2 regions of the Anabaena sp. CCY 9613 genome follow, and region 2 is predicted to be linked to the other one. Evidence: predicted binding sites of a transcription regulator. Region 2 holds the regulator's gene; the other holds the start of a gene.
What was found. The regulator NtcA, encoded in region 2, controls nitrogen genes in cyanobacteria. The targets are predictions, from matches to a motif close to TNTGTANNNNNNNNTACANA.
Positions count from the first base shown of each region.

Region 1: glnA (type I glutamate--ammonia ligase) is a predicted target of NtcA. The motif match lies at 11,194-11,213, and genes of this name have one in related genera.

Region 1 is NZ_CAWUDE010000008.1:215,781-232,674, forward strand. Features, by position in the region: gene ACM0OT_RS12105 (hypothetical protein) at 126-620, opposite strand; gene gltX (glutamate--tRNA ligase) at 830-2,266, opposite strand; tRNA gene ACM0OT_RS12115 (tRNA-Asp) at 2,493-2,566, opposite strand; gene ACM0OT_RS12120 (ATP adenylyltransferase family protein) at 2,707-3,621, opposite strand; gene ACM0OT_RS12125 (molecular chaperone DnaJ) at 3,730-4,800, opposite strand; gene ACM0OT_RS12130 (hypothetical protein) at 5,119-5,535, opposite strand; gene ACM0OT_RS12135 (FAD-binding domain-containing protein) at 5,539-6,381, opposite strand; gene ACM0OT_RS12140 (Rieske 2Fe-2S domain-containing protein) at 6,497-7,828, opposite strand; gene ACM0OT_RS12145 (ferritin-like domain-containing protein) at 7,979-8,878, opposite strand; gene ACM0OT_RS12150 (hypothetical protein) at 9,281-9,481, shown strand; gene glnA (type I glutamate--ammonia ligase) at 9,651-11,066, opposite strand; gene apcB (allophycocyanin subunit beta) at 11,429-11,938, shown strand; gene ACM0OT_RS12165 (element excision factor XisH family protein) at 12,143-12,562, shown strand; gene ACM0OT_RS12170 (XisI protein) at 12,550-12,885, shown strand; gene ACM0OT_RS12175 (WG repeat-containing protein) at 13,205-15,685, shown strand; gene ACM0OT_RS12180 (clan AA aspartic protease) at 15,809-16,177, opposite strand; gene ACM0OT_RS12185 (hypothetical protein) at 16,174-16,449, opposite strand; gene ACM0OT_RS12190 (DUF29 family protein) at 16,641-16,894, shown strand, end outside.
Region 2 is NZ_CAWUDE010000008.1:29,160-46,053, reverse strand. Features, by position in the region: gene tpiA (triose-phosphate isomerase) at 101-826, shown strand; gene folP (dihydropteroate synthase) at 978-1,841, shown strand; gene ACM0OT_RS11345 (SPFH domain-containing protein) at 1,831-2,679, opposite strand; gene ACM0OT_RS11340 (alpha/beta hydrolase) at 2,957-4,627, opposite strand; gene ACM0OT_RS11335 (polysaccharide biosynthesis/export family protein) at 4,751-6,277, opposite strand; gene ACM0OT_RS11330 (ABC transporter ATP-binding protein) at 6,806-7,786, opposite strand; gene hisB (imidazoleglycerol-phosphate dehydratase HisB) at 7,899-8,549, opposite strand; gene fabI (enoyl-ACP reductase FabI) at 8,649-9,425, opposite strand; gene ntcA (global nitrogen regulator NtcA) at 9,801-10,472, shown strand; gene ACM0OT_RS11310 (DUF3084 domain-containing protein) at 10,665-12,116, shown strand; gene ureC (urease subunit alpha) at 12,260-13,999, opposite strand; gene ACM0OT_RS11300 (urease accessory protein UreF) at 14,036-14,740, opposite strand; gene ACM0OT_RS11295 (urease accessory protein UreE) at 14,737-15,261, opposite strand; gene ACM0OT_RS11290 (urease accessory protein UreD) at 15,258-16,121, opposite strand; gene ureG (urease accessory protein UreG) at 16,287-16,894, opposite strand, start outside.

The sequences.
Region 1 (16,894 bases), 190 kb from region 2:
TTGCAGCATTTTTGGATCACGTAAAAAAATTCTGAGTGAGCAGTTGTAAAACATCCACCTGATATCCCAATCCCCATTGCCCCTTTTGTCCCTTATTCCCAGAGGGGCCCCGAGTTCCCCAATCCCTACTTAACTTCTGTAATTTGCAAAGTGTAAGGAAAATACTTGCCTTGTTGATATGAACCCACCCAAACTTGGTAGTCTCCAGGGAGCCATTCACCAACGATTCCCGGATTTTTGCCTTCAAAATCGTCATTGCACCAAGTTCCGCCAGGGCCTTTAATGATTATGGTGGTGTCCTGAGGGCTTTGTACTAGCAACTTCAGGTATTCAAATGCACTTTTTAATTTCAATGTATGTCCTGGTGTTTCATCTACGAATCCAGTACATGGGCCAGTAGGTGTTTCCGATCTACCAGCAATTTGTTTCCCAGGTACTGAACCGCCACTCATCCCCCGAACTGTCAAAGGGTCTGGAGAAAATTGACGATCAATAGTAATATCTCCAAATATTGGTGACGATTCTTGAGCATTAGCGATGGCATGAATGGCTGCTGTAACGCTGACCATAACTATCATCAACGATAATTTTATACCTTTATTTAGTACTGTTTTCGACATTGCGATTATATAAGTATCTCAGTGTTTTGCAAGACACGATTTTTACACACCAAGTTCCCAGAATGAGAGAAATTAACTACCTATTTTAGATTCGCAATGAAGATGATTCATTAGTAAATGGCCAACAGTTTTGTGTAACTTTAGAGATGAGGGGGATGAGGGGATGAAAAAAATATTTTGGTTCTTGTCCCCTGTCCCTATTCCCTACATCAAGAGATCGCCTGATGCAAACGTGGCTTGTCTAAACCAATCTGATTTAGGAGTAACCAGGATTGAATGAGATCGGGGCCATGAACATCACCGGTTAAGGCGGCGCGGAGCGATCGCATGACTAGTCCTTTTTTCAATTTTTGCTCTTTGACTACCTGTTTGATGATTTCTTGGGCTGTTGCTTCTGACAGTTGGGGCTGATTTTCTAATGCTGTGAGAATTGCTTTTAGAGCTACAGCGGAACCTTCTTGTTGGAGTTGTTGGCTACCTTCTTCAGTCAATTCTACTGTTTCGCTAAAAAACAGTTTGCTCATTTCTACAGCATCTGTCAGACGAGCCAAACTCTGGCTCATTAAAGTGACTAACTGTTCTAACCAGGGGCGTTCTCTTCCTCCTGCAAAGGTAAATCCGGCTGCTTGCCAAAAGGGTATAACTAGATCTGTCAGTTTATCTGTGGGCATATTGTGGATATACTGACTATTCAACCAATCTAGTTTGGCCCAGTCGAATTTAGCCCCGGCTTTATTTACACGCTCAAAGGTAAATTCTTTGGCTGCGGTTTCTAAGGTGAATATTTCTTCAGTTGACTCTGGTGGAGACCAACCCAGCAATGTCATATAATTTACCAAGCCTTCAGATGTAAAGCCCATTTTCTGAAAATCAGAAATAGAAGTGACTCCATCTCGTTTGGAAAGCTTGCGCCCTTCCATGTTCAAAATTAGGGGTGTGTGGGCAAATTCGGGAATTTTAGCACCAAAGGCTTCATATAACAGAATTTGCTTGGCGGTGTTGGCTATGTGGTCTTCTCCCCGGATGACATGGGTAATTTGCATGTCTATGTCATCCACCACAACGACAAAGTTGTACAGTGGTTGACCAGTACCTGTTTCTGAGGCGCGAGCAATGACCATATCACCGCCTAAATCGCTACCTCTCCATGACATTTTTCCCCGTACCAGGTCATTCCAGACGATTTCTCGTGCATCGTCGATTTTGAAGCGAATCACAAAGCTACGTCCTTCGGCTTTGTAAGCTGCTTCTTGTTCTGGTGTGAGGTTGCGGTGACGGTTATCGTAACGGGGAGCTTCACCTTTAGCTTTTTGGGTTTCCCGTAATAGGTCTAGTTCTTCTGAGGTAGTGTAGCAGCGATAAGCCAATCCTTGTTCTAGAAGTTTTTCTACCGCTTCTCTATACATATCTAGGCGTTGGGATTGAAAGAACGGCCCTTCATCCCAGTTCAGCCCCAACCAACTCAAACCAGCCAGAATGTTTTCTGTGTATTCGGGACGCGATCGCTCTAAATCTGTATCTTCAATTCTCAGAATAAATTTCCCACCGTGGTGGCGGGCAAATAACCAGTTAAATACAGCGGTTCTGGCTGTACCAATATGTAAATTACCAGTTGGACTCGGTGCAATACGGACTCTAACAGTCACAGTTAATTCTCTCTTTCACGAAGCATGATCAATTAGCTTATAGCAATTTGCAATTCGGGGGACTGGGGAAACCCTTTCGGGTAAGTCAAAAATAAAGAGCGGGGATTGGGAAACTTCCCCTCTGCACCCTGCACTCCTGCCTTTGATTACCTACTCCCTACTCACCACTCCCTGCCTCAATGAAAAAGCTAAGGAATGTATGAATCACTATTAATCTAAGTTAGAACGGGACTGACGGGGCTCGAACCCGCAACTTCCGCCGTGACAGGGCGGTGCTCTAACCAATTGAACTACAGTCCCTTGATTGGCAACTTTGTTATTTTCTCTATTTTCTTTCGACTTGTCAAGTACTTTTACCGAAAAATTGAAAACTTTGTTTTCGCGTCATGATATAAAGTCCAGAAAACCCTAAAAAACAGGGGAAAGTGTTGTTTTGCGCGCTATGGCGAGGTTGGGAAAGCAACTTGCTTGAGGATATTCATCGGCCCTTGGTTTTTGAGGATTTGCATTTCTTGTTCGTTACGTACCAGCAATGCACCCGCAAATCCTAAAGAGTTTACAGAAATTGAAGCAAAATGTTCCTGCGATCGCGGTACAATCATCATCCATTCTTTTGTAGCTAAAAGATTGTAAGCAGCAGATAATTGATTGCTGTTGACTATATTTAAACCCACACTACTTAATAAACTGTAGTAAAGCTCCAAAGTCTTAGCTGCGGCTACAAGCGGCGACTGGGCCCAATGGGGATCTAGTAATGCAAAAGCGTGTACAAAAGGCAGTTCTGGTATAGTTGCGATCGCGTTGGTAAATTTGGCTGATTTAAGTAACAATTCCATAGGTGTTTGCATCCCTGATGGTGCTAATGGTAAAGGTACTAATTGTAAATGCTTGTGTCGCTGGCTGGCTCCAGAAATCTTACCGCTGTTGTAGAATGCCAAGCCATCAAAATCAGCTAAACATACCCACATAGCTGTAAAGTCTTCTAAAGTAAGTAAACTTTCTTGTTCTTCAAAAGCACGGGTAATGATTAACAAGTGATAGTCAACAACATTGAATTTATTCAAAATACAGACATGAGTATCAGAAATATCTGCCACAAATAAATCCTCTTCATAGGGAAGAAAGGGATTAAATTCCTGAGTAGAAGTGTTTTTTTTCTGCTGTTGCTGCTTGGCTGCATCCTTGCGTTCTAGGTTGGATAAAATACGTACCAAGAAGTTCACCCCATCTTGCTCAACAAATTCAAATTTTGTTGGTATTGATAGCAACGCCCCGCATTTTAAAGCGTGTTCAGTTGTTTGTTTGACACTTGTCCATAAAGTACCTGATTTCAGTAATATTTTTTGCTGTGACATAATTCAGTGTCTAGTTTTCTGCGCGGCTGATCATCTATTGCTTACCAAGCTTCTTGGCGAAAACAGGGAACAAGCAGTATTTATTTTGGTTCCCTGTTAATTGTTGATTTAAAATATTATTTCATTTAACTCAGCAAACATCTCTTCCAGCATATCTTCCATAGTTTGCCGATTCATGTGACGCAGCACCTCCGGGCCACCCAGGAATTCTTTGATAGTCATTTTCTGTTCTCGAAATTTCTTTACAAAATCACGGATAGCAGTAATAACCTCAATCTCAGATTCTACTTGTGCCAACATCTGAGTAATTGGATCTATTCCCTCTTTAACAGCTTTACGACAATCAGACACCATTGCGCCTTCTGGAGTAGTTTTCACCAAGCGCAATTCTTGTTTCAATTTTTCATATTGAGTTTTGAGTAATTCATTTTGCTGCTCTATGCGATTGCATGTACTAGTTAAGTCATCCTCACTATTAGTATCAATTAATTTTCCCACCTGATGTTGCTGTTCAATTTCCAATAATCTCGCCAAATCACCTTCTTGGTAAGCCTTGTTGATTTCTTTCATGATTTCTGTATGACGCATTTGAGTTTCGTCATCTTTGACTTTATCCGGGTGAAATATTTCAGCTAAACTCAAAAATGTCTGGCGAATTTTGCGTGCGGAATCTGATTTATTTTTAGCGGGAATATCTGGTGCTGATTGTGATGTTTGATAGTGATGATATTCTTGATTCGTCTCGCCAAAAAAACCATCTTCTTGTTCATCATCTGCAAATAAGTCATCTAATTCTGCATCTTCATCTTCATCTTCTTCATTAGTTCTTGGTTTGGGGCTGATAATTCCCGCTAACTGGAGTTGATAATAAACTGTTTCAACATCTTTTTTGCTTTGTTTACCAAACTTTCTGACAGTAAAAATTTCCGCAAACAAAGTATGAATTTCTCGGTCAATATCTACTACTTTTTGGAAACTAGGACTACACCGATGAAATATATCTGTGGCTAAAGAACGCATTTGTTCAACAAAATTGTTGAGTTCAGTCCTTTTTCTCTTAATTTGTTTTAAAAGCCATTGATGTTCTTTGTCTAGGGCTTCTAGGCGGATATGGAGGGATGAAAGCGCCAGTGATGCCGTGGAATTGGTACTGTATGGGGATGATAATTTTCGTGGCATGGGATGATTCAGTGGGAATGAGTTTAAAAGGCATAAGACCGTTAAACCTTATACAGATCCTACAGCCATACAGATTTTACAACTGAAACATCAAGATGAATCAGTCAATACCTGGACAAAAATTTGATAACCTCACTCCCAGCTGCTTACCAAGGCTACGTGTACACATAAGTCCGAAATCCAATCCCACAAAGTTTTGATCCCCCCTTAACCCAAATTTTGCACCCAGTACAGAGATGTTTGTACACCGTAGCCTTGTAGGGAAGAGGAATGGAAGCGAGGTTTTTAAAATCCGTCGAACGTTGAACTTACGTTAAGTTATTCCCAAACATATTTTTCAGCAACTTTCCAATAACGTGAAAACCGCTTCAGGTCGATGTAGCCATCGTATACAAAAAACGGTTCTATCTCCAGCACTTCTAGCTTTAAAGAACGCTCAATTTTGTCACAGATATCATTAAACCGAGGACTAGGACTAGCTGCTGTCACCACTAAATCAGCATCATGTTCTTGGGCAAAAGCTAAAATTTCTTGTGCCACATCACCACGGCGAATAACAACAGGTAACTCTAGTAAACATTCATAAATAAATGCAATACGTTTGAGACTTAATTGCCATTCTTCAATCAAAGCTTCATCCCATACCCAAATTGCTGGTGCATCAGGATATTCTTGTAGTCCAGGATTGTCAGGACTGAGGCAGTCTCCATGTATCCAAACAATTGGTTGACTCATGTTTTAGCTTTTACCTTTCTTCCCCCGTTGCCAACTTTGACTGTTAGGTTTCTTTGTAAATTCACCTTTAGGAAAAAGTTGCTGTTCTAATTCTTCGTAGCTACCTTCAAAATCACAATGACCATAAAGTGGACACTTTTGACAATAAATACCTTTGGTGTAACGTTCTAAATTTTCGCGGTTGAAAAAATAGGGTTTATGGCTAAAGGTGCTAGCCACCCATTGCCATGACATATTATTACTAGCAGGATCACCATCTAACAGATGTTGGAGAAACCACTTAGCCCCAGCTTGCCAACGAATGCGTCGCCAATGGACAGTGTAAGCGGCTAGCCACATTCGGATATGATTGTGTAGATAACCAGTTGACCGTAATTCATGGCTGAAGCTATCAATACAAACCATTCCTGTACTACCTTCTATGATGTCTGGTGGTAAATTTGGCGCGTATTCTGATGGGGCGTAACCAGTTTTGTACTCTTCTTGGTCTTGCCAAATATCATTACCTAGCTTGCCATATAACCTCTGCCAATAATCACGCCAGCCCAATTCATTAATTAGTTTACTGGCATCTTGGGGGTTTTCTACTTGGTCAAGGACATAATCTTTAATTTCTCGTAAACTCAAAACCCCATAACGAATGTAGGGTGAAAGTCGCGTGACAGCACCTGTTAACAAGTTTCGTGTTTTGGCGTAAGCTACTGGATTTACTTTTTGCAGTACTTGTACAGCAGCTTTGCGTCCCCCGATGGTTTCACTGATTTGGTCATCGCGTTCTGCTGCTTGGGGAAATTGTTCGCGGATATAGGCTATTAATTCATCACGATCGCTAAAGTCATTTCGCATGTTTTAACTAATATGTAGTTTACAAATATTCAAAAAAATAAAAGTTTGTCGTCAGCGACTCTAGCCCTGTAAAACTTTGTAAGAGAGCGATAAATCGCTCACTACGAACAAAAATTTATTTTTGGGCATGGACATAATCTATAAAATAAAATTTCGGAATTAGCCAAAATTTTAGCCAAGCATAAGCACCCATACTTAATGCTGCTGTAATCATCAGGGGTAAACCAACTTTAATTCTGACTGCATCAGGAAGTAAAGCAACTCCGGCTACAGTAATAATGCTGTATACCAAAAGTCCTAACTGTAGGCGTTGGAAAACTTTAAGTGCATTACGACAGCTATGACAAAGTAGGGTATGTTGTGTGTACCTATCCAGCAATACAGCGCGGTTATCATTGATTTTTGCTTTCTCGGTCACACTAATTCCTACTTCGTTCCAAGGTAGCTGTCCGTGACAATACTTATCAAACCAGTTGCGGAACTCAATCACCAAACGGTCAGCACTTGTAGGTAGTTTGTAGGCAGTTTTCCAGCTTTCAACTGACTGTCTTTGTTGAAGAAAATTTTCTTGCTGATGTAGCAAAATCATGTCTCCATCAAGTACCTGATTACGAGTTTTGATGTGAGACCACCAGCGTGGTGTAAAACTATGGAGTGTTTTGGCAAAGTTTCTGGGAAATTGAGCGACAATGCGAGACTTACCTGGAGATACAGGAATGCAGTAAGTTACAAGTCCCATTTTTTTCTCGGAGTCGCCAAAGTTGATATCATACTCCAGATAACAAGGTGGGGTAAAAGTGATTGTGGTTTTGAAGCGTCCGGAAGTAATTCCTTCAATTAACTTTGGTGTGGCTTGCACAATTTCCATCGGTATGGGTCTAGCGTATTCTCGTTTACCCTGTACGCCGTGATGGGCAAAAGGTACGTGACTAGGATCTACTATATTTTCAACTAAAGTTTGCCAGTCATATTCCAAATCACGCACATAGGAAGACCAGACAAATCCTTTGTTGGCATCGATTTGAGGTGAAAGTGGTAATGGTGTATTGGTAGCTTCTTCAGCCGATTTAGCGTCGGGCCAAACCCAAAGTAAATCATTTGCTTGGCAAACTGGGAGTGAAATTACACAAAAATTGTTTTGATTATTGCTAACAATTTTTGGATTTTCTGCTTGGGGAATGTGGGTACAGATGCCTTGAGAATCAAATTGCCAGCCATGATAGCTACAGGTTAAATTACCAGTTTTTTCATCAATACGCCCTTCACTTAATGGAGCGAGACGATGGGGACATTGATCTATAAAGACTTGGTAATTTTCAGATGATTGAGGTTTCCAGATAACTAGGCGTATTCCTAAAAGTGTGACTGGAGTTGGTCGGGTGGGATCAATATCTTCAATGGGTGAGAGAGGATACCAGTTTTGGAAGAAGTTGAATTCAGATGGCATTGTTCAGATTGGCTGTGCTGAATTAATATGTGAAAATTTCATGCAAAGACGCACAGCGTGCCGTAGTTCTCACCACGAAGTGCGTTAGATGTAAAGGAATATATAGCTTGATGTTCAACTTAACCACAATTGTTCAACAAGTCTAGTATTTTACATGCTGGATTTTTGACGGTTATTTTCCATCCCCTTGATGCCGTTGAGGAACATTGGCACAAATTTCTCCATAAAAGTTTGCGGATCACGTTGCCAAGCTGTTTGAGCAGCGCGAATCCTCGTAAATTGCAACTCAGGTGCTAACAAAGTTTGTGGTAAGCGTTCCATTAAATACTGGGGCCGTTCCCAAAGTGGCATTGTATTTGCTATTTCCACGAGATGAGTCACCCGGCGTAGTTCTGCACCTAAAGTGATATCCATTCCCGATTCAAATGCCGCCTGTTCAATAGCTGCATACTTTTGTTTAGCTTGCTCTACTTTTTGTTGGTGTTCTGGACTTTTACGAGCGATTTCTGTTAGCCAACGGTTCCCCCAACGCACATGTCCTGCTTCTTCTGGCAGAATTTTGGCAATGGTTTCGCGAATTTTGATGTTTTCTGTTGTTTGTGGCGCTTGTTTGAGGGCGTATATGTGAGCCGAAAAATACTCACAACCCCGTTTTTCGGTGACATTAATCGCTGCCAATGCAGCAATGATGCCATCTTCTCGGTCACTTTCCGTCTTGAAGGATTCTTTATCTATCAAACGATCAAATTCGTCAATATAGGAAGTTCCAGGGGGAGTACCGATGTCAGCGCCTAAATCCAGTAACAAATCAGTTAACCACATAGCATGACGAGCTTCATCACAGATGTGGTGAGATAAGTCCTGTAACAGTTCCTTTGGTTTGCCATTGAGTTGTTCAATGACCCCGGTTAAATCTTTACAGCTGCGTTGTTCGCTGTAGCGGTAGCGATTGAGGGTAATAAGATGGATTTCGCGATCGCTAACTACCTGTTGGAGAATATCCCTGGCACTCAAGGAATTTTGAAATTTACGTGGATAAATAACTGTCATAGTTGGGTTAATTTTTGTTAACTATATTAGTTTGATGGTAACTGGCAATAGCACTTAGTTGCCAAAAATCAAGCAATTTTCCTACTCCAGATATATGAGTTTAATTTTCTAAGTGTAAATAATTGTAACGAATAAAATGATCTACCTGGGGAAATGACTATTCTTCGGCATGACACGAAGCAAAAGCATAAATAACCACAATTTATTGCTTTTTTGTTAGTTTAGGGGCAATTTTTCACTAATTTGCCTTGGACAATCGCTACTACAATTTTCTTTACATGAATTTTTATTACAAAACCTTATTTTGTAACATTGGTTACAGAATTGTGTGTTAGTTTAGTAAATGAAGAGATAAATAGTTAAGCATATATCACTAACTAAAACCATAAGGAGGACTGTGTTATGTCTATTCAAGATAGATCCCGTGCGCTAACAATGCTGCAATACAAGCAAGTCAAGAATCGGCAACAATCAATGCTGATGCGTGCTGCACAAGAACTCGGTCTTCCTGAAGAAATATCCGAATATTGGAATCCTATTCAAGGGAAGATAGATCCTACAACTCGGTTGATTTATGAAAGCAGCCATGCTGCAATGAGCTAGGTTTTTAGCCTTGCCAAGAAAATCTGAGCAAACCAATGTCTAGACTAACAATCTAGATTGTGGATTTTAGAGTTGCAGTAAACCTAGGTTGTGAACGTGACACAAGATGTGAAAAAAAGCCACCCTATATAGGGTGGCAAAAAATTCACTAATTCACTAGTTTTGAGAATTAGCAATCGTAATAGAGATGAAACTCATAAGGATGAGGACGCAACTGCAACTGCTTAATTTCGTTAGCTAGCTTGTAGTCGATCCAGTTTTCAATGAAGTCTTCTGAGAAAACACCTGTTTCTGTCAAGAAAGTATGGTCGTTTTCTAGTGCTTCCAATGCCAAATCCAGAGAACCCGGAGTTGAAGGAACCTTCGCCAGTTCTTCTGGAGAAAGTTCATAAATATTCTTATCTAAGGGTTCACCAGGATGGATTTTGTTCTTGATGCCATCGATACCAGCACAAAGCATAGCAGCGAATGCTAAGTAGGGGTTAGAAGTTGCATCAGGACAACGGAATTCCAATCGCTTGGCTTTAGGGTTATCGCCAGATAGAGGAATCCGCACAGAAGCAGAACGGTTACCTTGAGAGTAAGCCAAGTTCACTGGTGCTTCATAGCCAGGTACTAGACGTTTGTAAGAGTTAGTTGTGGGGTTGGTAATAGCCAAAAGTGCTGGTGCGTGCTTGAGGATACCACCAATGTAGTAAAGTCCCATTTCACTCAAACCAGCATACTTATCACCTGCAAATAAGGGTTTGCCATCTTTCCAGATGGACTGGTGACAGTGCATCCCAGAACCGTTATCGCCAAAAATGGGTTTTGGCATGAAGGTGACTGTTTTGCCATATTTCTTAGCAACGTTCTTGATGACATATTTGTAAGTCATCAGCCAGTCAGCAGCTTCAATCAACTTACCAAACTTGAAGCCTAGTTCGCACTGACCACCAGTAGCAACTTCGTGGTGTTGTTTTTCAATAGGTACGCCACAATCTGCCATCGTTAATAGCATCTCTGTACGAATATCTTGGAAGCTATCCGTTGGCGATACTGGGAAATAACCTTCTTTGAAGCGTGGTTTGTAACCCAAATTGGGGCTTTCTTTCTTACCAGAATTCCAGCGACCTTCCACAGAGTCTACATGATAGTAACCTTCGTGGGCATTTTGGTCAAAACGGACATCATCAAAGATAAAGAATTCAGCTTCAGGACCAAAGAAAGCTGTGTCACCAATGCCAGTAGAAACTAGGTAGTCTATTGCTTTTTGAGCAATCACACGGGGACAACGGCTGTACCATTCGCCCGTGCGGGGTTCTTTAATACTACAAACTATACTGAGCGTTGGCTCTTTCATGAAGGGGTCGATCCAAGCAGTGTTGGCATCGAGTACCATCATCATGTCTGATTCTTCGATGCCTTTCCAACCCCGAATGCTGGAACCGTCGAAGGCTACGCCATCAGAGAAGGAACTTTCATCGATTTGATTGTGGTACACGGTGAGGTGCTGCCAAGTACCAGGTGTATCGATGAATTTCAGATCAATCATCTGAATTTTTTGGTCTTGAATCATTTTCAAGACTTCTTGTGGGGTTGTCATTGTTACTCCTTCTCTACCAATTTCCTAACATAAAATCATAATCTTCCAAAGCATCCTAACCCAGATGATCTGAACCAAGTTGTTGATGACACACCTGAAATATCATAAATCCTAGACATTAGAGGATTTTGTAGTTTTTGTTACAGCTTATCCGGATTACAGGTTATATTAACCTTTTCCCCAACATCTGCACAAAACTTAAAGTTCATCTCATTAGGGGACAACTTTGGCATAGAATCCTTAAATAGCGGATGAATTGTTTTTGTGCCGCATCTATTTTAAATGGCACAAAAATTTACGGGTGCATAAGTGCAGCCAAATTAATATCAAACCATAGATAGTAATGATTGGGAGAAGAAGGAATGCGCGATGCAGTTACAAGCTTGATTAAGAATTATGACGTTGCTGGTCGGTATTTTGACCGGAATGCAATTGATAGCCTTAAATCTTATTTTGAAAGTGGTACAGCACGAGTAAAAGCAGCGGCGGCTATTAACTCAAATGCTGCTTCATTGGTAAAACAGGCTGGTTCTAAGTTATTTGAAGAACAGCCAGAGTTGATTCGTCCAGGCGGCAATGCCTACACTACTCGTCGTTATGCCGCTTGTCTACGAGATATGGACTACTACCTGCGCTATGCGACCTATGCGTTGGTTGCTGGCAACATGAATGTATTGGATGAGCGCGTACTGCAAGGGCTAAGAGAAACTTACAATTCTTTAAGTGTACCCATTGGTCCCACTGTTTATGGTATCCAGATTCTTAAGGACTTGGTGAAGGCTCAAGTAGCCGCGGACGGTGTTGCAGATACTGCCTTTGTTGATGAGCCGTTTGATTATATGACTCGTGAATTGAGCGAGAAAGATATTTAGATTTTAGGTGGGCAAGGTGTCTGCCCCATAAGAATTATAAATAGCGATCGCACTTTGGTTTTATGGGGCGATCGCTTTTTTATGAACCCTACCAGGCGTTGAAAAGGACTTTATTTAAGTTTTCGCCGCCAGATGGTAACATCGCGCCTCTGTCAAATAACTTTGCTAGATTAAAGCTGTGTTTTTGGAACTATCTTTTGACTAATGCCAGCCAGAGACATCTACCACGCCGCAGTCATTAAAGCACTCATAGCAGATGGTTGGACAATAACCAACGATCCATTATACCTTGCATACGGAGGTAGAGAACTTTACGTAGATATTGGAGCAGAAAGAGTTACTATTGCTGCTGAGAGAGACAATCAAAAAATAGCTGTTGAAATCAAAAGTTTTCTGAGTCCTTCTCCCGTGAATGATCTCCAGGAAGCTGTAGGACAGTATGAAGTTTATCGCAGTGTGCTTAAAGAACTACAACCAAAACGCCAACTTTATTTAGCAGTTCCCAAGCGAGTTTATGAAGGTATATTTTCCGAACGCTTTGGTCAGCTAATTCTTCATAGTATAGGAATAAACCTAATTGTCTTTGACGAGCAACTAGAAAGGATTATCAAATGGATAAGCTAGCTCGGTATCGTGAAATTATTCGTCAGTTGATATTTGACTATGCTGGTCACAAGCCTGCTAACGGTCAAATAGAGACAGAAGCAGTCATTGACTCGGAGCGAGACCACTACGAAGTGTTACATATCGGTTGGGATGGCGTGCGCCGAGTACATGGTTCTGTGGTACATATAGATATTATTAATGATAAAGTGTGGATTCAATATGATGGTACTTCTGTTCCAGTGGCAGAGGCATTATTAGAAGCAGGTATCTTGCGCGAAGATATTGTTTTGGGTTTTCATCCTGCTGAACTACGGCAATACACGGATTTTGCTGTATCTTAATTATCTTGATATTGTGTATTTACAAAGAATAAAAGAAGCGAGAAGTTAGGGCGATGCCTGCGGTGGGCTGCGCTAACGCAAATCGTAGTGTATATTTTCTCAAAATCATCTACGAGAATATCTAGAATTATGGGATTATAAGGTTTGCTGCTACTGGGTAGTGAAGAATAGTACTCGCTACATATACCAATGATAAGGAGAAGTTCTACTAATGGGGTTCCAGAAAAGGACTTGGTTGCTTGTTCTGTTTTTGCTGTCATTAGTAGGTGCGATCGCTTTTCATATAATCCAAGTCTCCCAGACTGAAAAACTATATCCCATGAGTGTTTTGCAAAAGGGATATGGAAGTAAGACTGAAAACTTATATCCTGTGCAGTTTTATATGGCGGGAAAGAGAAGCGGGTATGCTTATGTTAACCAAGCTGCACAGATGGTTGTTGAACCTCAATTTGATTATGCCAACGAATTTTCTGAGGGATTTGCACCTGTAAGAATCAATAAAAAATGGGGATTTATAAACCTTCAGGGACAAATAGCCATTCCCCCACAGTATGATACGGTTGGTGAATCAAGGTCTCTTTATGGTGGCGATAAAGATTATTTCTCAAGTTCTTTTTCGGAAGGTTTGGCAGGTGTAAAACTTAACGGGAAATGGGGATTTATTCATCAAAAAGGTGAATTAGTAATCCCTTACCGATACGATAAAGTTCAGCGATTCTCTGGTGGTGTAGCAACTGTTAAAGAAAATGGTCTATGGGGCGTAATCAATTCACAGGGCAAATGGATCATTGAGCCTGTAGATAAATCTCCAATTCGGTTTTTTCAAGGAATAACCAAACTTAATTATTTAATTTCTTGGGATAAATCAGGGCAGCCAATTGGTAATCCCAACATTTACTGGGATAAATCAGGGCAGCTAGTGGGCAACTTCTACAGCCCACCTCAGTTAGCTAAAGAGTTTCAGGAAGGACTTGCAATAATTCAAATATTGCGGAAAGATTTACCGCCTGAAGTAATAACCTCAGAATATTTATCTTACTCGTGGACTGAATGTGGCTTTCAAGATAAACAAGGAAAAGTGGTCATAGAACCACAATTTAACGGTTGTAAAAGTTTTTCACAAGGATTAGCAGCCGTTAGAGTTGTTAAAAAAGTGGGAGATAAATTAGATACAAAATGGGGCTATATTAACAAAACAGCCAAGTTCGCTATTAGTCCACAATTCGATTATGCTGATAGCTTAGTTGAAGAACTTGGTTTAGTGGTTTCTCATGGCAAGATTGGTTTTATTGACAAAACAGGCAAGGTTGTTATTAAACCACAGTTTGACCCAAGTTCAAGTTTAATATCATCTTCAGAGTCTTTGAAATCACAATTTAAACAATATCCTGATCAGCTTCAACCAAGCGAAGTAATGCCATATCGCTTTTCTAATGGGCTTGCGGCTGTAGGGAAAGATAATAAATGTGGATATATCGATAAAACTGGTAAATTCGCCATTCAACCTCAATTTACTCGGTGTGAGCAGTTTGACCAATACGGGGTCGCTAAAGTTTATCAGAATGACTATGATGGTTTTTACATCACTCGTGATGGTAAAACATTTCCACAAATGATCACCACTGCTAATTTGAGCAAGTTCTATCCAGTTAGAATCAAACTTCTAACTTCAGTAATGGCTTGCTTGTTGTGGATTGTTGCTATTAGCTGTCATGAGTTTGGACACGCAATTGTAGCTTATTGGGGTGGGGATTCTTCAGTTAAAGACAAAGGATATTTAAGCTTTGACCCGCGTCGATACATTAATCCTATACACAGTATTATTCTGCCAGGCATTTTCTTAGTCACAGGTGGATTAGCTTTACCTGGTGCAGCAGTCTATATTGAATTTGAGCAGCTTCGGAACCGTTTATGGTCTAGCTTTACAGCAGCAGCAGGCCCAATCGCTAGTATAATTTTTGGATTGCTATTAGTTCCCGTATTTCATGTCAGTCTTGCTTGGAACTTTCCTCATTGGTTTTCTGCATTTATTGCTGTTTTTATTAATTTGCAATTTATTATCGCGCTGTTGAACTTGCTGCCAATTCCCCCATTAGATGGCTATCGGATTCTTTCTGTTTGGCTGCCATCCTGGCTACAAGATCGCAGTGGTATTGCATCTCTAATTGGACTCTTGTTTATCTGCTTTATATTACCTTTTATTTCAATAACTAATTTACTCTTTCTTTTACCTTTTGCTATTACGCTTAGGCTAGGAATATCTGAGGAGTTCTCTTTAGGTGGCTGGAATTTACTTGACCGTTGGTACTCAGGATTGCCTTTTCTAATTGCTGGTATTGTTTATCTAGTTTACCAGCCAGCATTCATTTTTCGATCCGCCGGGTTCATACTAGAAAGTTTTTTCCCTGAATTAGCATTGAAGATGTACGATAAATCCATCGAATTAGATCCCAAAAATGCTTTTGCATGGGAAAGAAAAGCATTAATTATTGGTAGGCAAAATCTAGAAGCAATTCCTATCTGGGAAGAAGCAATTAAACTTAATCCTTATAATCGTTTCTCACGAAGGATGCTTATTATAGAATTAAGGTTATCTCGTATATGGTCTAAACCTGATGGAAGACTAGAAGCAGCGATTGAAGAATATATCAAAAGTTATCCCAAAGATGGTTGGGCATGGGGTGTAAAAGCTTTAACTCTAGACGAGATGGGAAATGATGAAGAAGCATTATTAGCTTGGGAAAAAAATATTAAATTTGATCCTAGCGATCGCAATAAATGGCGGACATGGACGAAATAATCAACTTTAGAACGTTTAAGAAGTTTAAACAAGCTCTAACTGATTTGAAAGTTCTCAGTGCTGAGTAATAATATATTGATTTGCGATCGTCGCTCTCAACCGCTTATTTGCTCATTATACTGCTCATAATTTCTCAAGTTTTACAACGCCGCCTGCAATTGCCTCTACCATTAATCTGTAACCTTCCATCAGTGACATACCGACAAGTGGATCTGACTCAGCTTCATCAATCGGAATGGTTAGTAATTGCTCATCCCAAACAACAATAGCTTCATACACATCAAACACACATTCACTACCATCTCCTAGAATTGCTCGTCCTCGCCTTTTCCAGGGTAGTTTTAATGCAGCAATGAAATCTGGCGGTAAGGATAACCAACCGTTAAAACCTGTATCAACAATGGCGGTTTGCTCATGTACTTTAGCATCAGCACCACAAATACGTAGAACGATAATTGGCTCGTAGTCAGCATTCACACTTCCAATAATCATTTTGTTTTGTGGATGCGACCAGCCCCGAACCGACGGACATAGCGAGAGCCAACACGCACAAACCAGATTTGTGCATCTGGGTTGCGAGTTTCAAGACGCTTTGAGGCATTCATTTCATCAGTATCGATTTCCCAGCCACCTGTCTCGATGTCGATTGCAACAATTTTGCCATAATCATTTGCTTCGACTTGTGGGCGCACTTGAGAGTCGTAAATTTCATCACCGCGACGAGCAAATTCTTCTTTACTGTAACGAGGTTGTCGTAATGGCATAATAAATCTTTCGTAGTCTTAGACCACTGGTTAGGAAGGAAAAACTTCTCTAGCGTTTATTGTAAACTCAAGAGTTGAATTAGATTGGCTAATAGTACGATCGCTCAAAGATTAAACGTATTAGCTTATCTTATCTGGACTAGAACCACTATAAGCCACAATAGAAGTTGCCGATGTTTGAGGCGCTGATTATGGAAGAATTATTCACTCTCAAAGACTTGCTTGTTAAGGGCGATGTTCAAGGAGCGTTGGTTATTGTTGAAGAATTAACAGAAATGAGTCGAAATGACATTATTAAAACGATTCGCAGTTATGCCGTGATTCTTCTGTTACATTTAATTAAACAAAAAGCTGAAAAACGCTCGATGCGCTCTTGGGAGGTCTTCATTCGCAATTCAGTTCGGGAGATTCAGCGAGAAAATAAGCGCCGCCAAGCTGGAGGTTA
Region 2 (16,894 bases):
AGTCCCTACTCCCTACTCCCCAATTAATGACTAATGACTAACAAAACGTCCTAAACTGAAAAATGCATCTAGTAGCGTTAGAATCTTGACTAAATCACCTGTGCGTAAAATAGTAATTGCCGGTAACTGGAAAATGTTCAAAACCCAGGCAGAAACCCAGGAGTTTTTACGAGGATTTCTGCCCAATTTGGAGGAAACGCCCGAAGGACGAGAAGTGGTATTATGCCCTCCCTTTACTAACTTAAACGTTTTATCTAAAACTTTACATGGTAGCCGCATCCAGTTGGGGGCACAAAATATCCACTGGGAAGAAAATGGAGCCTATACTGGTGAAATTTCTGGCCCTATGCTGACGGAAAGTGGTGTGCGGTTTGTAATTGTCGGTCATAGCGAACGACGGCAATACTTTTGTGAAACGGACGCAACTGTTAATCTACGGCTGAAAGCGGCTCAAAGGTATGGTTTGACACCAATTTTATGTGTTGGTGAAACGAAACAACAACGAGATGCTGGAGAAACTGAATCACTGATTTCTACCCAGCTAGAAAAAGACCTCGTAGATGTGGATCAAAATAACTTGGTGATTGCCTACGAACCAATTTGGGCAATCGGTACTGGTGACACTTGTGAAGCAAAAGAGGCTAATCGGGTAATTGGTTTAATTCGCAGTCAGTTGAGTAATCCCAATGTTTCAATTCAATATGGTGGCTCAGTGAAGCCAGAGAATATTGATGAGATTATGGCTCAACCAGAAATTGATGGCGCGCTTGTGGGAGGAGCGAGTCTAGAACCTGCAAGTTTTGCGCGGATTGTCAACCACAAGTAACCCCATGCATAACGCCTTTTCCCTGGCAAAGCCGGGGAATGCGTTTTATTCAATCACTAATGAATAATCAAAGTGCTTTTGCTTTCATTACAATTTTTGTGCAGCGGGCATCTTGTCCGCATTGGCAGAAAAAGATAAGTTATGTAAATTTATGTCAAGCAAGTTGATAATTCGAGGACGCTGTTTCCATTGGGGACAGCGCACTTATCTTATGGGTATTTTGAATGTCACACCTGATAGCTTTAGTGATGGAGGTGTGTTTAATAATAGTTCTGCGGCTTTGGCACAGGCACAAGCAATGGTAGCGGCTGGTGCTGACATTATTGATGTGGGTGGTCAATCAACTCGACCGGGAGCGCCACAAATAACTTTAGCAGAAGAACTGGATCGAGTAATACCAGTATTGCAGGCGCTAAGAGAAGAAATTACCGTACCAATTTCTGTAGACACAACTAGGGCTGCTGTAGCAAAAGCATCTGTAGAAGCTGGAGCAGACATGATTAATGATATTTCTGGGGGCACCTTTGACTCAGAAATGTTCCCCACAGTAGCTAGTTTAGATGTGCCAATTGTGTTGATGCACATTCGGGGTACACCGCAGACTATGCAACAAATGACTGATTATGAGGATTTAATAAGAGAGATTTCTAGTTTTTTAATAAAACAAATTTCAGCGGCAACTGCTGTGGGTGTTGATCAAAAGAAAATTATTATTGATCCTGGTATTGGTTTTGCGAAGAATTATGAGCAAAATTTAGAAATTTTTCGCCGCTTGCATTTATTGAAAGAGTTAAACTGTCCTATTTTGGTAGGAGCATCCCGTAAAAGTTTCATTGGTCACATTTTAGATCAACCAGATCCGCAAGCACGGGTTTGGGGCACAGCAGCGGCTTGTTGTGCTGCAATTTTTAATGGTGCTGATATCCTCCGAGTTCACGATGTTTTAGAAATGCGTGATGTGTCACAGGTAGCTGATGCGCTGTTGCGACAAGAATACAGCATACCTAAGAGTTAGGATTACCATTTTCAGAACTTCTGCCGTTACCTTCTCTTGCTACTGCATCAGCAATCAACTGATCATACACTTCATTACTTTTGCTGGGGTCTACAAAAACAATTTTGGCGTTATTGCTTTCACCTAATTTTTGACTAGCCATTACATAATCTTGAGCTACAAGATACCGTAAGATTTCTCTGCTTTCTGGATGGGTACGTAAAGCTTCAGCAATTATCTGCATTGAAGTTTGAGTTCCTTGGGCTTTTTTAATAGCGGCGTCACGTTCCCCTTCTGCTTCAAAAGCCAATGCTCGTTTTTTTATTTCCGCAGCCCGTTCCTCTTCCATTGACTTTCGCACGCTTTCCGGAGGTGTCAGGCTTTGAATATCTAATCGCAGAATCTGAACGCCCCAATCTTCTGTGGTCCGATTCAACTGGTTTAAAATGGCTGTATCCATTTCGGCACGGGAAACGTTGGTTTCCTCTACAGTATTTTGGGCAATGACTTCTCGCAGTGTGGTTGTCGCTAACTGTGTTAGTGAACCTTGGAGATCATCAATTTCGTAAAAACTCTTGACCATATCTCTAATACGCCAGAACAGAACAGCATCAACTTCCAGGTAAATGTTATCTCTGGTAATCACATTTTGCGGTTTGATATCTAGAAACTGCTCGCGGGTTGTATCTTCCATCACCACCTGATCAACCAGAGGCACAATAAAGTTCAGTCCAGGTGAAAGTTTACGATGATATCGCCCCAACCTTTCTACTAAGGCTTCGTTACCTTGATTAATTAATTTGGCAGATCCTAAGGCATAGCCTATCAGCGCTAAGACTATGGCAATAAGTGGCTCCATACATCCTCCTATTCAGCTTTTGGGCGAATTTTAGTTTAAAAGACATGGTACTACCTTAGTCCTAATTTCAGCTTAATGTTTTGAGGCTGTAATCTTATGAACATCAATATTGATATCTCATTACAAGTCGCTGGTCTTCTAGGTATTGCTTAGGCAGAACATTTTGGCATCATGCGATCGCTATTAAAGCACCTAGATCACACGCTGGCAAGGAGGAGGTATGTTATTAAATTTACTTTTAGGGCTTGGGGATAAGGGATTAGTGATTGGTGTCTCCTTACTCCCGATTCCCAATTCCCCACATTTCATTGATAGCGAAACCCAACCAGGGTTTAATATTTCTTGGCAAATCAGAATTGAACCTTAAGGGTATTTCTTGGGTAGATAGTGATTGGGCGTAGGCTGGTGTCAGAAATGGTTGGTAAATCGCGGCTTCTGGTGTGTCTTGTTTAATAAACGCTAAAGTTACACCACGAATCAGTTCGCGCAAAGCATCGGTTTCTTGTCCCCGCTTTTCTCTGACAAGTGTAGTCGCTGCACTGGCCGGATATGCGGGATCGGTAATACTCAAGTGAGTTGCACCAATGGCAGTTAACAAATATTTAGCACCCCCTAGTTGCTGAAAAGGTCTAATTTGATGACTCAAGGCTGGGGTCAAAGCATCTTCGGTGCTGCTGACAATTAAAACGGGTTTGGTAACTTTGCTCAAACCGTTGTTACCAAACAGTCTACCCACAAGAGGATTAAGAGCGATCGCCCTTTTAACTCGCTCGTCTTTTACCTGTGGTTTGCTATCTTTTAAACTAGCCGCTGCACATTGCAACCAATCACCGGGAGATTCGCCAAAGGAAAGAGAGGTTTTACAGAATTCTTGCAATGGCTTTAAATCTATTTCTCCACCCACTAAGGCTAATGCTGTATGACCACCTAAGGAGTGACCGATAACTGTGACTTGCTCTGTGTTGAGCTTTCCTTGCAGTTGTCCTGCTTGAGTATTGAGTTTTTCTAATTCGTTGAGTAAAAAGCTGACATCTTGCGGTCGGTCAACAAATTCCCTGGCTGGTAGTAATTGTGCCAAGTTGACTTGACTAGACACTTTATTGATAGCAGTAGAATTACTTCCTGGATGCTCAATTGCCGCAACTGTAACCCCGTGGGAAGCTAAATGACGTGCCAAATAGCTAAAAAATTGGCGATTGGCTCCCAATCCGTGGGAAAGTACTACCAATGGCGCTGGGGTATTTTGCTGACTCCAATAAATATCTACAGGAATGCGGCGGTTGCGTTGACTGTCTTGGAAGGTGAGTGTCTGCTGTTGAACGGTTGCTTGACCTGTGGTTGCGGGGTCAAAGGTTGGCTGAAAAGGCGTATTATTTTTTACTAACAATTCTCGTTCTAGCAACCGACCCAAAACTTGACTTTGTAAGTTATTGGCGTTAAATGCTAAGGCAATTTGCGCTGCTTGAGAAGCGTCTACAGTAATATTTTCCTGTGGGTAAGCTCGCAAAAAACCAATTGCACTTAAACCGTTGACTTGACGCAAAGAGAGGTTGAGTGCTGCCTGGAGGGTTTCTGGCGTACTGCCTGGTATTGCCGCTTCTAAGGAAGTAATTAATTGTCTGCCTTGTGGCGATCGCGCTAATTCATCGATGAATTTATCGGCAAATCCTGGATCTACTTGTAACTGTCGGTTCAGTAATTCTCCGATTTGCGGTGTTAATACAGCACTATATATTTGTAAGTGTTCTGGCAGGTTACCTGTTTTGGCAAATCTTTCAACGTCGCTGATATTTAAAGATTGTTGAAAGGGGCCCAAGCGAATAGTAACTGTTTCTGCTGCTTGAGTGGTGGGGATGTCGACACCACAGCTTACAACTAAAGTTAAACTGCACAATAATCCTTTAATGAAGGATGTTTGAGGTAAATTTTTACCCAGCCAAGAGTACATACGATGTGAGGAGTGAAAATGTCAGTCAACTTATTGACTACAATTATGGGTTTGAAGTTGCCATCGCTAGTCAAATAAAACAACTTCAAACCCACTCTTTTTATTATCCTTGAGCCACAGTTTTTAGAACAGACCGAATATAGCTCTGAATACTCCTAACAAACCGCCTAGTGGGTTAACTACTGTACCCACAGCATCGCCAGCCGAGGCTAAACCAGAGCGGTTGACGATAACAACGTCATTATTGCGGAGTATGGGATTAGTTTCTTCATTAATTCCTTGGGAGAAATCAACTTTAACTTCCCGCTTAGTCACAGAACCATTAGGATTAAGGCGAACTAAATCTACTGTGGTTGTTCTAGCTCTAGCGTCGTTGAATCCACCCGCAGCCAGTAATGCCTGATTTAAAGAGCTATTGGGCTTAATGTCTACGGCGCCCGGTCGTTTAACTTCGCCTACTACGCCCACTTGAATTGTCGCCGGAGACAAAGTGGTGGCAGCTAATTGAGTAGCTTCTGCTGTATTGATCTCAGTAGCAGTAGGAATGACAATTGTATCTCCGTCCTGCACAATTATGTCTTGATCAATATCACCGCTTTGTAATAATTCCCAGAGATCGATATTTATATTTTGTTGTGAACCAGTTCTTGTGGGTCGGCGGAGTTGGAGATTCCGAACATCAGCTTGTGATGTAATTCCTCCAGCTACTTGCAGCGCTCGCATTACAGTGGGTAAACCACCAGCGCCTTCTTCACCTCCACCACCCTGGCCAACAAGATATGAGCCAGGACGATTCACTTCACCAATGATGGCTACAGTACGTGGTGTTGTGGGGCTAGCGGCAAAGTTAGCTGAAAATAAATTTCGTGCTTCTGCGACGTTGAAAGTAGTTGCAGTTGGCACAACTATGGTGTCACCATCTCTTAAAGTAATATCTTGGTCTATCCTACCTGTTTGAATTAGTTCTTTTAAATTGAGATTAACAACTTGCTCTGAAGAACGTCCAATTTTCCGTCTTAATTGCACTTGAGTTACATCTGCTGCCAAGGTCACGCCTTGGGCTGTGGTGAGTGCAGCTAATACAGTTGGGTATTGTACCCCTGGATTATTACCCGCGCCACCTTGTAAGTTCAGAGTATAAGACCCAGGACGTGTTACTTCTCCAGCAACTAAAATATTAATAGGTCTAGGTGATAACAGGTTAACTGAAATCAGGGGACGTTTGAGAAAGCGAGAATACCTGTTGGCAATTTCATCAGCCGCTTGTTCGGTTGTCAGACCCAAAACGGAAACACTGCCAATTAAAGGTAGGTTAATTGATCCACCTGGAGGAATTTGATATTCGCCTGTATATTCTGGTACTTCAAATACGTTTACGCGAATTAGATCACCACCACCTAAAGAATAATTAGTATCTATTGGTACACTTGGTGATACTTGTTGTCCCGTAGGAAATATTGGTTGTGTACCCGGTGATACTTGTTGTCCTGTAGGAAATACTTGTTGACCCGTTGGTGATGCTGGTTGTGTTGGTGGTACTAATTGTCCCTGAGCTAGGCTCGCAGACGGTACAGCCGCACTGACAGCCGTTAACAAAGCCACACCCATAACTGGTTGGGTGAGGAATTTCAGCAAACCTGTGTTAAGCATATTTACCTTAGACTCTAAGACTGTGATCGGCATAGTTTTTTATAAACATCTAAATTTTGACTATACTTAATTATTCAAGTTCCCCGATTCAAGTTCCCCAACATTACTTATTTTCCTTGAAAAGTGTAATTTTCCGGAGGGATATTTATTTATTAATGTTGAATTTTTAGTAAAGTTAACTTAAAGATGTACTTGAGTTTCAGTCTAGTATAAATTCCCTCCTATGGTATTTGATTGATATCAAAAAAAGAATCATTTTATTTGAGTTAAAAAAATTACTTTTGTCATCAATAACATTCATCTACAGCAGCCACAGTTTATACTTTAGGGGCTTTATCAACTAAAAATTCTCAATAAAGCAAGAGAGAATTTTAACTGTTATTTTGGCAAAAATAGCTGGTATTGGATAAATTTGACAGATGGTATTAGAAAATTGTCCCTCACTTTTTCCAGAATCGGACACTTGCGTATACGGTGTATTCTGTAATAGAAAGATGTACGGTGAAAAATTTTGACCAGTCAGAAATACTAATTAACCGGCTTACTTTTTTGTAACTGTTGAATAAAGAAATCTTCTAGGGTGTGGCGAGATAAGTTCATAGAAATGATTTGCCCCCCCATCAAACGGAGACTAGCAAGAAAATCATAATAATCTTCTTGTAGCGTGCCTTGCCAAGAACCATCATGGGCAAATACTAGGCTCGGTATCCATTTTTTCAAAATTTCCCCGTCACCACCTTGACCTTTGACGTAGTATGTGTTTCCAGTTCCTAAAAGTTCATAAAGAGAACCAGAACAAATCATCTTACCTTGAGAGAGGATAGCTATGCGATCGCAAATTTGTTCGACTTCACTAAGAACATGACTGTTAAAGAAAATCGTCTTCCCGGCGGCTTTGAGGGACAAAATAATTTCCCGCATTTGGTAGCGTCCCACAGGATCTAAACCAGACATTGGTTCATCGAGAAATATCAAGTCTGGATCATTTATCAGTGCCTGGGCCATACCCACACGCTGTAACATGCCTTTAGAATAGCGCCGCATGGGCTTTTTTTGGGCATCTGTGAGGGATAAACCCACTAATTCCAATAGTTGGGGAATGCGTTGACGTTGTACACTTTGAGGAATTTGGAATAACCCAGCCGCTAGCTGTAAAAATTCCCAGCCCGTGAGATAGTCATATAAATAAGGATTTTCTGGCAGATAACCGATACGTTGTTTAGCATGGCGATCGCCTAATGGTTGACCTAATAATAAACCCTTGCCGGCAGTGGGACGAATAATTCCCAACAACAGTTTTAACAGAGTAGTTTTACCAGCACCATTAGGCCCTAGTAACCCAAAGGTTTCACCTTGGTATACCGTGAGCGAACAACCTTTAAGGGATACAATTTTTTGATTCAGCCAAAATCCCGTGCGATAGACTTTTCGCAAATCAGCAGTTAGGACTACTGGCGGATTTTCTGTAATATTCAGCGGAGAATTAAGGGTATTTGCACCAGACTTCATCTCTGTTTCGTGTATTAATTGCAGTGTACCCAATGGTCTAACAGTCATAATTACCACTAGGTTTGTCAATTATCACAAACCAAACAGCTAATTGACACCCTCTGTTTTACTTTTACAGAAAACCCTTGGAACTGGGAATAGTACCACCGCGACGAGGATCAATTTCCACAGCCATCCGGGTAGCTCTAGCAAAAGCTTTAAATGTCGCCTCAATAATATGATGGGAATTAATACCATCCAGTTGGCGAATGTGAAGTGTCATTTGGCTATGGTTGACCAAAGCTACAAAAAACTCGCGTACTAGCTGAGTATCATAAGTTCCCACACGCTGGGTAGGAATATCCAAGCCGTAACTCAAGTGTGGACGTCCAGAAAAATCTAGCGCCACTTGCACTAAAGCTTCATCTAAGGGTGCGAGAAAATTACCAAAGCGGACAATTCCTTTTCTATTCCCTAATGCTTGAGCGAAAGCTTGCCCTAAAGTGATACCTACATCTTCATTGGTATGGTGGTCATCAATTTCCCAGTCTCCCTGGGCTTGGACATTTAAGTCAATCAACCCGTGAGAGGCAATTTGATGCAACATGTGATCCAAAAACGGAATCCCGGTGGCTGAGGTGCAGATACCTGTACCATCCAGGTTAATGGTAACTTGCACATCCGTCTCACCAGTGGTGCGGTGAACAGAGGCCACGCGAGCAGTTTGAGCTTCGATAATTTGGCGTTGGACGGAGTCCTTACTGAAGGTATCGCTTGTTTGCATAGGAAATGGGGACTGGGTATTAGGTATTGGGTATTGGGGGAGATGACAGAGGAATTTATCTCTAGCCTCTAGCCTCTAGCTTCCACTCCCCCAATGATCTTACATTCCCATGATTTCATATCCTGCATCTACGTACAGAACTTGCCCGGTGATACCACTGGCTAAATCGCTGGACAAGAAGGCAGCTGTGTTGCCTACTTCTTGCTGGGTGACGGTGCGTCGGAGGGGGGCTACTTCTTCTACATGGTGAATCATATCTAAGATTCCGCCTACTGCTGATGACGCCAAAGTGCGAATTGGCCCGGCGGAGATGGCATTGACGCGAATGTTTTGTGGCCCTAGTTCAGCCGCTAAATAACGTACACTAGCTTCTAAACCCGCTTTAGCTACTCCCATGACATTGTAGTTGGGAACAGCTCTGACACCACCTAAATATGTCAGGGTAATAATACTACCTCCTTCTGTCATTAGCGGTTTGGCTGCACCGCTTAATTGCACTAAGGAGTAGGTGCTAATTTCTAAAGCGGTTTTAAATCCAGCACGAGAGGTTTGGCTAAAACCACCAGTTAAATCGTCTTTGTTGGCGAAAGCTAAACAGTGAATAAGAATGTCTAGTTTGCCCCATTTTTCTTGAATGGCTGCAAAGGTAGACTGAATTTGTTCGTCGTTTTGGACATTACAGGGAACAAATAAGCTGGGATTAAGAGGTTCCACTAATTCGGCAACTTTTTTCTCCATCTTGCCTCGGTCATCTGGCAAGTAAGTAATACCTAAGTTTGCTCCTGCTTGATGCAGTTGTTGAGCAATCCCCCAGGCGATGGAGCGGTTATTGGCAATTCCTGTAACTAAGGCGTTTTTTCCAGTGAGATTCAGCATAGAAATTGTAAATGCAACCAATCATTAGGAGCATACTAGAATCTGAGGTGAGTTTATCTTGGTTTTACACATGATTTGCAAAAATGATGATTATGTGAACTGTTTTCGGAAAAATTTTCCTAGATAATCCTTAAGATATTCTCAAGATATTATGAAAATTTTGGCAAAAAACCTGATGACTACAACTGTGCAAGTACTTATAACAACTACTAGCTAAAAACATGAAAAATTATGTATCATTATGAACAAATAACTGTGAAGTTGTGGGGTTGAGTATAGGAATGCACAGAAAGGTTGACGGTGCTTTATTCTTTTTTCGGGTGTATTCTTAGGTAATCAGTTTTTGTTTTTCCGGCATTGGGTAGGGGAAGGGAGATGATCGTGACACAAGATAAAGCCCTAGCAAATGTATTTCGTCAGATGGCAACTGGAGCTTTTCCTCCGGTTGTGGAAACGTTTGAACGCAACAAAACGATCTTTTTTCCCGGCGATCCTGCTGAACGAGTTTATTTTCTTTTAAAGGGTGCTGTTAAACTTTCCAGGGTGTACGAAGCAGGTGAGGAAATAACGGTAGCACTGCTGCGGGAAAATAGCGTTTTTGGTGTGTTGTCATTACTGACGGGAAATAAGTCAGATAGATTTTACCATGCAGTTGCATTTACTCCTGTAGAGTTGCTTTCAGCTCCTATTGAACAGGTAGAGCAAGCACTTAAGGAAAATCCAGAATTATCCATGTTGATGCTGCGGGGACTATCTTCGCGGATTTTACAGACAGAGATGATGATTGAAACCTTGGCTCACCGGGATATGGGTTCGAGATTGGTGAGTTTTCTATTAATTCTTTGTCGTGATTTTGGTGTTCCTTGTGCAGATGGAATTACGATTGATCTCAAGTTATCTCATCAGGCGATCGCTGAGGCAATTGGTTCAACTCGTGTAACTGTCACCAGGTTATTAGGGGATTTGCGTGAGAAAAAGATGATTTCCATCCACAAAAAGAAGATTACTGTGCATAAACCTGTTACGTTAAGTAGGCAGTTTACTTAAAAGCAATAGACGGAGGTGGAGTGGCAAGTGTTGTGTTTTTCAAGATGACACCCATAGCTGGAGGTAAATCTAAAATCGTGAGTAGTTTCAGCTATTGCCAATATTCCATCCTCCACCAGATAATGTTTGAAAGTAGTAGGCTGTATCTGGAAGCATTATGCCTCCGGCACACTACGTGAACGGTAGCTGAAGATGACCACCGGGTACATCCTTATAGCAGCAATTTTAATTTTGGGGGGCGTAATTGCCACTGTGGGCGATCGCATTGGCACACGTGTTGGCAAGGCTCGCCTCTCACTATTTAAGCTTCGTCCCAAAAGCACAGCAGTACTAGTGACTATTTTTACTGGTGCATTGATTGCCACATCAACTTTGGGAATCTTATTTGTGGCTGATGAAGGATTAAGGCAAGGGGTCTTTGAGCTAGAGGATATTCAAAGAGACTTGAGAGAAAAGCGCGAACAGCTAAAAGTTGCCGAAACTCAAAAAAGTCAGGTAGAAAGTGAGTTAAGCCAAGCAAGGATTGAACAAGCCCAAGCACAACAAGAGTTACAAGTAATTAATAAGTCCTTACAAGCAGCAAATACTAAACAACGGGAAACTCAAGCCCAACTAAACCGCACCCTTAGCCAACAGGCCCAAACCCAAAAACAACTCCAACGCACCCAAGGTCAATTAAGTCAAGTAGCTAATCGCTATGAACAAGCCCTAACGGAACTGCAAAGCGTTTATGATCAGAGAAAAGTATTGCAGTCAGCCATTGAAGAACTTAGGGCAGAACGTCAACGACTTTACGCCGAAGCAAAAAAAGCCATTGATGAAGCCAAAACAGCTATAGACCAGCGCGATCGCAAAATTGCCGAACTAGATGGATTAATTAAAAAGCGCAATGAAGAAATTGCGGCGCGAGAACAAGTAATTGCCATTAGGGAATCTCGCCTCAAAGAATTAGAAAGACAACAGAATTATTTAGAACAAGAAGTAGCCAGACTAGAAAAATATTACCAGTCATACCGTGATTTGCGTTTAGGCAAACTAGCTTTATTTCGGGGTCAAGTTTTGGCATCTGGTGTAGTTCGTGGTATTAACCAAGAAGACCTAGCGCGTCAGGTGGTAATCCAGCTGTTGCAGGAAGCTAACCGCAATGCCAACATTGAACTCTCAGAACCTGGGACAATCCCTGCGAATGAAGATATATTGCGTGTTACCCCAGAAAGAATTGAGCAACTAACCCAGCAAATTAACGATGGTAGGGAATACGTCATGCGAATCTTCTCAGCTGGCAATTATGTCAGGGGAGAAAACCAGATAGAATTTTTTGCAGATACAGCACGCAATCAACTAGTTTTTTCCGGAAGTGAGGTTTTGGCCACAACTACGGCTGATCCTAAAAATATGACCACCTATCAACTGCGGCAAAGACTGGATCTGCTAATTTCGGCTTCTCAATTTCGGGCCCGGAATGCGGGAATCGTCGAAAATGTCCAATTAGACAATACTTTTTTACGCTTTTTCTCGCAATTAAGGCAGTATGAGCAAACGTTGGAAATCAAAGCGATCGCCGCGGAGGATACTTATACAGCAGGGCCGTTAAGAGTAAAACTGTTGGCTATCGTCAATGGACAAGTTCTGTTTAGCACTTAATAAAAAAGGTTCGCTCCTAGTCAGGACTTTAGCCCTGGAATGAGGGACTGTAGACGCATAGCAGCTTCTACAAACTGTTTATTAAGGATGATTTGGCGGACTTAAAATTTGAATTTTGACTTTCAAGGCAGCGGTACTAGTCCTTAAAATAAGAAATAACGCTGTGCCATTGGTAAAGAGGTAGCAGGTTCACAAGTCAATAATTTTCCATCCACCCTCACATAAAAGGTTTCCGGATCAACCTCAATATGGGGAGTCGCATCGTTGAGTTTCAAATCTGCCTTACTCAGATTACGTGTATTACTAACCGCTAAGGTGCGAGTTGTTAAGCCCAGTTGAGCGGGTATACCCCCATCCAAAGCGGTTTGAGAAACAAAGGTAATAGAGGTATGAGCCATTGCGCCACCAAAACTACCAAACATCGGACGCATATAAACTGGCTCAGGAGTAGAGATACTGGCGTTGGGATCACCCATTTGCGCCCAAGCGATCATTCCTCCTTTAATAACAAGCTCTGGTTTGACCCCAAAAAAAGCTGGTTTCCACAAACACAAGTCGGCAACTTTACCTTTTTCAATGGAACCCACATAGTTAGCAATTCCGTGAGTGATGGCCGGGTTAATGGTGTATTTAGCGACATAACGCTTGGCCCTAAAATTGTCATGGGTTTCATAAGGATTTCCCGGTGACGGCAATAATCCCTTTTGTACTTTCATCTTATGGGCAGTTTGCCAAGTGCGAGTAATTACTTCCCCTACCCTTCCCATAGCTTGGGAATCGGAAGCCATGATACTGATAGCACCCATATCGTGCAATAAATCTTCCGCGGCGATGGTTTCCTTACGTATCCTCGACTCAGCAAATTTGACATCTTCCCGAATATTTTTATCGAGGTGATGGCACACCATTAACATATCTTTGTGTTCATCAAAAGTGTTGATGGTGTAGGGACGAGTGGGATTAGTCGAAGCGGGTAACACATTAGTTAAACTGCAAACTTTCAAAATGTCAGGCGCGTGACCTCCGCCTGCACCTTCAGTATGGTAAGTGTGAATGACACGACCTTGAAATGCCGCAATGGTATTTTCTACAAATCCGGCTTCGTTGAGAGAATCGGTATGAATTGCTACTTGTACATCATATTCATCGCCAACGGTAAGACAATTGTTAATGGCATCGGGAGTAGATCCCCAGTCTTCGTGCAGCTTTAAACCAATTACTCCCGCAGCAACTTGTTCAACTAATCCTTGGGGTTGGCTGGTATTGCCTTTGCCCAGCAAACCTATGTTCATGGGGAAGCCATCAGCAGCTTGGAGCATCCGGTGAATATTCCAAGTACCAGGAGTGCAAGTAGTAGCAAGAGTCCCAGTAGCCGGGCCAGTACCGCCGCCAAGCATGGTAGTTGTACCAGCAGCCAAGGCAGTTTCAATTTGCTGGGGACAAACAAAGTGAATGTGGCTATCGATGGCTCCAGCCGTCAAAATTTTGCCTTCTCCAGCTATTACTTCCGTACCGGGGCCAATAATGATATCAATGTTGTCTTGAGTGTAGGGATTGCCTGCTTTGCCAATTTCGACGATTTCCCCATTTTTAATCCCAACATCGGCTTTAACGATGCCCCACCAGTCAAGAATCAAGGCGTTGGTAATTACCAAATCTACTACCTTGGGATCTTGGGCTTGGGTGAGGGGAGATTGTCCCATACCATCTCGGATCACCTTACCACCGCCGAATTTCACTTCATCGCCGTAGAGAGTACCTCCGTAACTGGTATAGTCTGCTTCTACTTCAATGAATAAATCTGTATCAGCAAGACGGATGCGATCGCCTATGGTAGGGCCAAACATGGCTGCGTATTCTCGACGGTTCATGCGGTAGCTCATTTTTGCTCCTGAATTAACTTGAAAATTACCTAAGTTTTAACTAGCAAATAACCTGTGAGACAATTTTTGATGTCGCATTTGGGCAACATCGATAAAAGGCGTACAAGACCACATTTCATTTAAGCTGATTGATGCAGCAGCTTTGCAGATTGCTTCCATATCTGGCGCTAGCTGAAGCAGGACTTGTTGTGCTTGAATATGTCCGACAACACTTAAGCGGATAGCAGCCCCCAATAAACCGGCAATGAAGCTATGTAAAAAAGCCAATACAGTATCCCCTTTACTCAAACCCGCTACCCTACCGACGACAGCAAAAATTACCGGATGTAAGCAGTGAATTTTACCTGTAACGGCATCTTGATTCAGGGTGTTTAATTGAGAATCTTCCCATGTGGAACTAGCAACCATCAGCAAGGCTCGTCCGCTTTTGCGTTGGGTTTCACGAGTTTTTTCTACTAAGGTTTGAGCAAATAGTTGGGTATCAGCTTGTCGCACAGCGGCTAAGTCACCACTTGCACTTCCTTCATAGGCATGAATTAATGCAACTAGATCCGTAGTTCCTATCTTATTACGCAATAACAGCCGCAGAAATATCTGTAAGTCTTCACAACCGTGTAGTTGTTCGTCTTGAACCAGGCATTCTAGCCCATGAGACAGGGTAAATGAGCCAGAAGGAAAAAACGAATCAGATAATTGCATCAGAGCCAGTTGTTGCGCGATCGCAGATATCGGTTGATTCATGAGCCGTGATGGTGGTGTGTGTGGTGATCAAAGTCAAGCTGTGTAGCTGACGATGGTGATTCATAGTCAATTTTTAAACCAGGAATCTGGAAATTGCGGATGGTTGATTCCATGACTTCCACATCTGCGGCTAGCTGGAGATAAAGCTTGTGATTTTGCACAATAATCGGCCAATGGTGATTTCCTAGAACATGGCCCAGATGAACCAATTCCATAGCGCGATCGCCTACTGGCTCGGTAAAACTCAATACCATTAATTTTTGTTCTTGTAGATGAATTAGTAATAAGTTACCTTGTTGGGTTTCTAAAACATCTCCTTCTTGCAGTGACCAATCACGACTTTTGACAATTCCTACAGCTATGCCAGAGCTAGTGTGAGCGTGAATCCTCCCTTTACGGCTATCACTTTGACTAATGGAAACTTCTAAACAACGCTCCGAGCAACGAGCTTGCTCTATCTGTGAAGCTAGACTAGTGTTTTCAGTTAAATTGCCTAGATAAATTTGTGCTAATTCAGTCATAATGAATCAGGTAAAGGAGATTGATAGCTACTGCGGCGCACGCAGTTGAGAACATATTTCCAATAGTTTTTAAGTTCGTGAGTTCCATTAGCCATAGCCCTAATCAATAGACCTTTGTGATCAGGCAAGATCGAACTTGCTACAGTCAAATCAGAGCAATTTGCAGCTGCTAAATTTTCTACACTGGCACTCAATAATTCCCAGTTAGTTTCGGGTAAGATGACAATTAAACTACCAAGGACAGGCGCACAGGAAAAGAGATGACTTTGAATAAAGGGATTAAGCTTTCCTTCTAAGCGCATGGCATCACTAAACCATAGCTCTCCCCAAGTAGAAGTCACGCGCAGGCGACTAAAATAATGTTGAAACTGGTAAAATTCTCCTCTAGCCAGCCTTCCTGGGAGAATGATTTCACTTAAGCATAGTTTTGCGGTGTCATGAATTTTAATATTTATTGTTTGCTCTAAAGCAGCATCTGCATACAAAATCAAGGGTTCTGGGATCAACTCTAAGCTCGCTCCTGGGCCAATTTCAATTTCATAATGTGTTGTGGCTTTGGCTGCGGGCATAGAATGTACTTTAGTAGCAGCCTGATCGGTGAGGTAAAGGCTAGTATTAGCGGCGAGTTGCAAAGAAACATTTAACTCATCTCCAGCGAGTAAACCTGGAGATGTACTCACAATATAGAGATAGGCGCGATGGGAATCGTCTTCATCATCGAGACGAAATACGGGAGAGACGCTTAAGGGATAAGTTGCATATTGGTGACTAATAATAGTTTGACCAAAGCGATCGCACTTCAGCTCTAACTCTAAGTTATTTGTGGGTTTAATAGTTTCTAAAGTTGGCAAAGATAACACATTGAACCTCAACTAAGGAATGTGGATTTCATAAAATACAGAACCTCACCCCCAACCCCCTTACCAAGGAGAGGGGAGACTTTGACGCAAGTCAAAGGCGGGGTGAGGTCAAAAATTAGACTTGCATGTTATTTAATTCATATTCCTAAGCTGCTACACAGCCAATTATGTAATGACAGAAGGACTGCGAAACAAAACTGTCTCCAAAATAAAATTAACTACCTCGTCCAATCCTGCTTGTGTCTTGCAATTGGTATACGCTATGGGTTTACCTCGACGATGTAAGGGGGCTTGTTGGCGGATTAATTCCAAATCTGCACCCACATAAGGAGCAATATCAATTTTATTCACCACCACTAAATCAGCTTGTAAAAAGCCTGGGCCTTTTTTGCGAGGAATATCATCTCCTGCACCTACGTCAATCACAAAAATATAGGCATCCACCAACTCATAACTAAAAGTAGAAGCCAGATTGTCACCGCCACTTTCAATGAGGATCAAGTCTAATTGAGGAAACTGTAATTCAAAGTCCTTAACGGCTAAAAGATTCATTGTTGGGTCTTCCCGAATTGCTGTGTGCGGACAGCTACCCGTTTCGACACCAATAATTCGTTCTGGAGGTAAAAAGCCTCGTCCTTTGAGCCGATCTGCATCTTCTGTGGTGAGTAAGTCGTTGGTGACAACGGCAATTTCAATGCCTTGATGCATCAATATGGGAACAATACACTCAATCAAGGCTGTTTTTCCGCTACCCACTGGCCCCCCAATTCCTA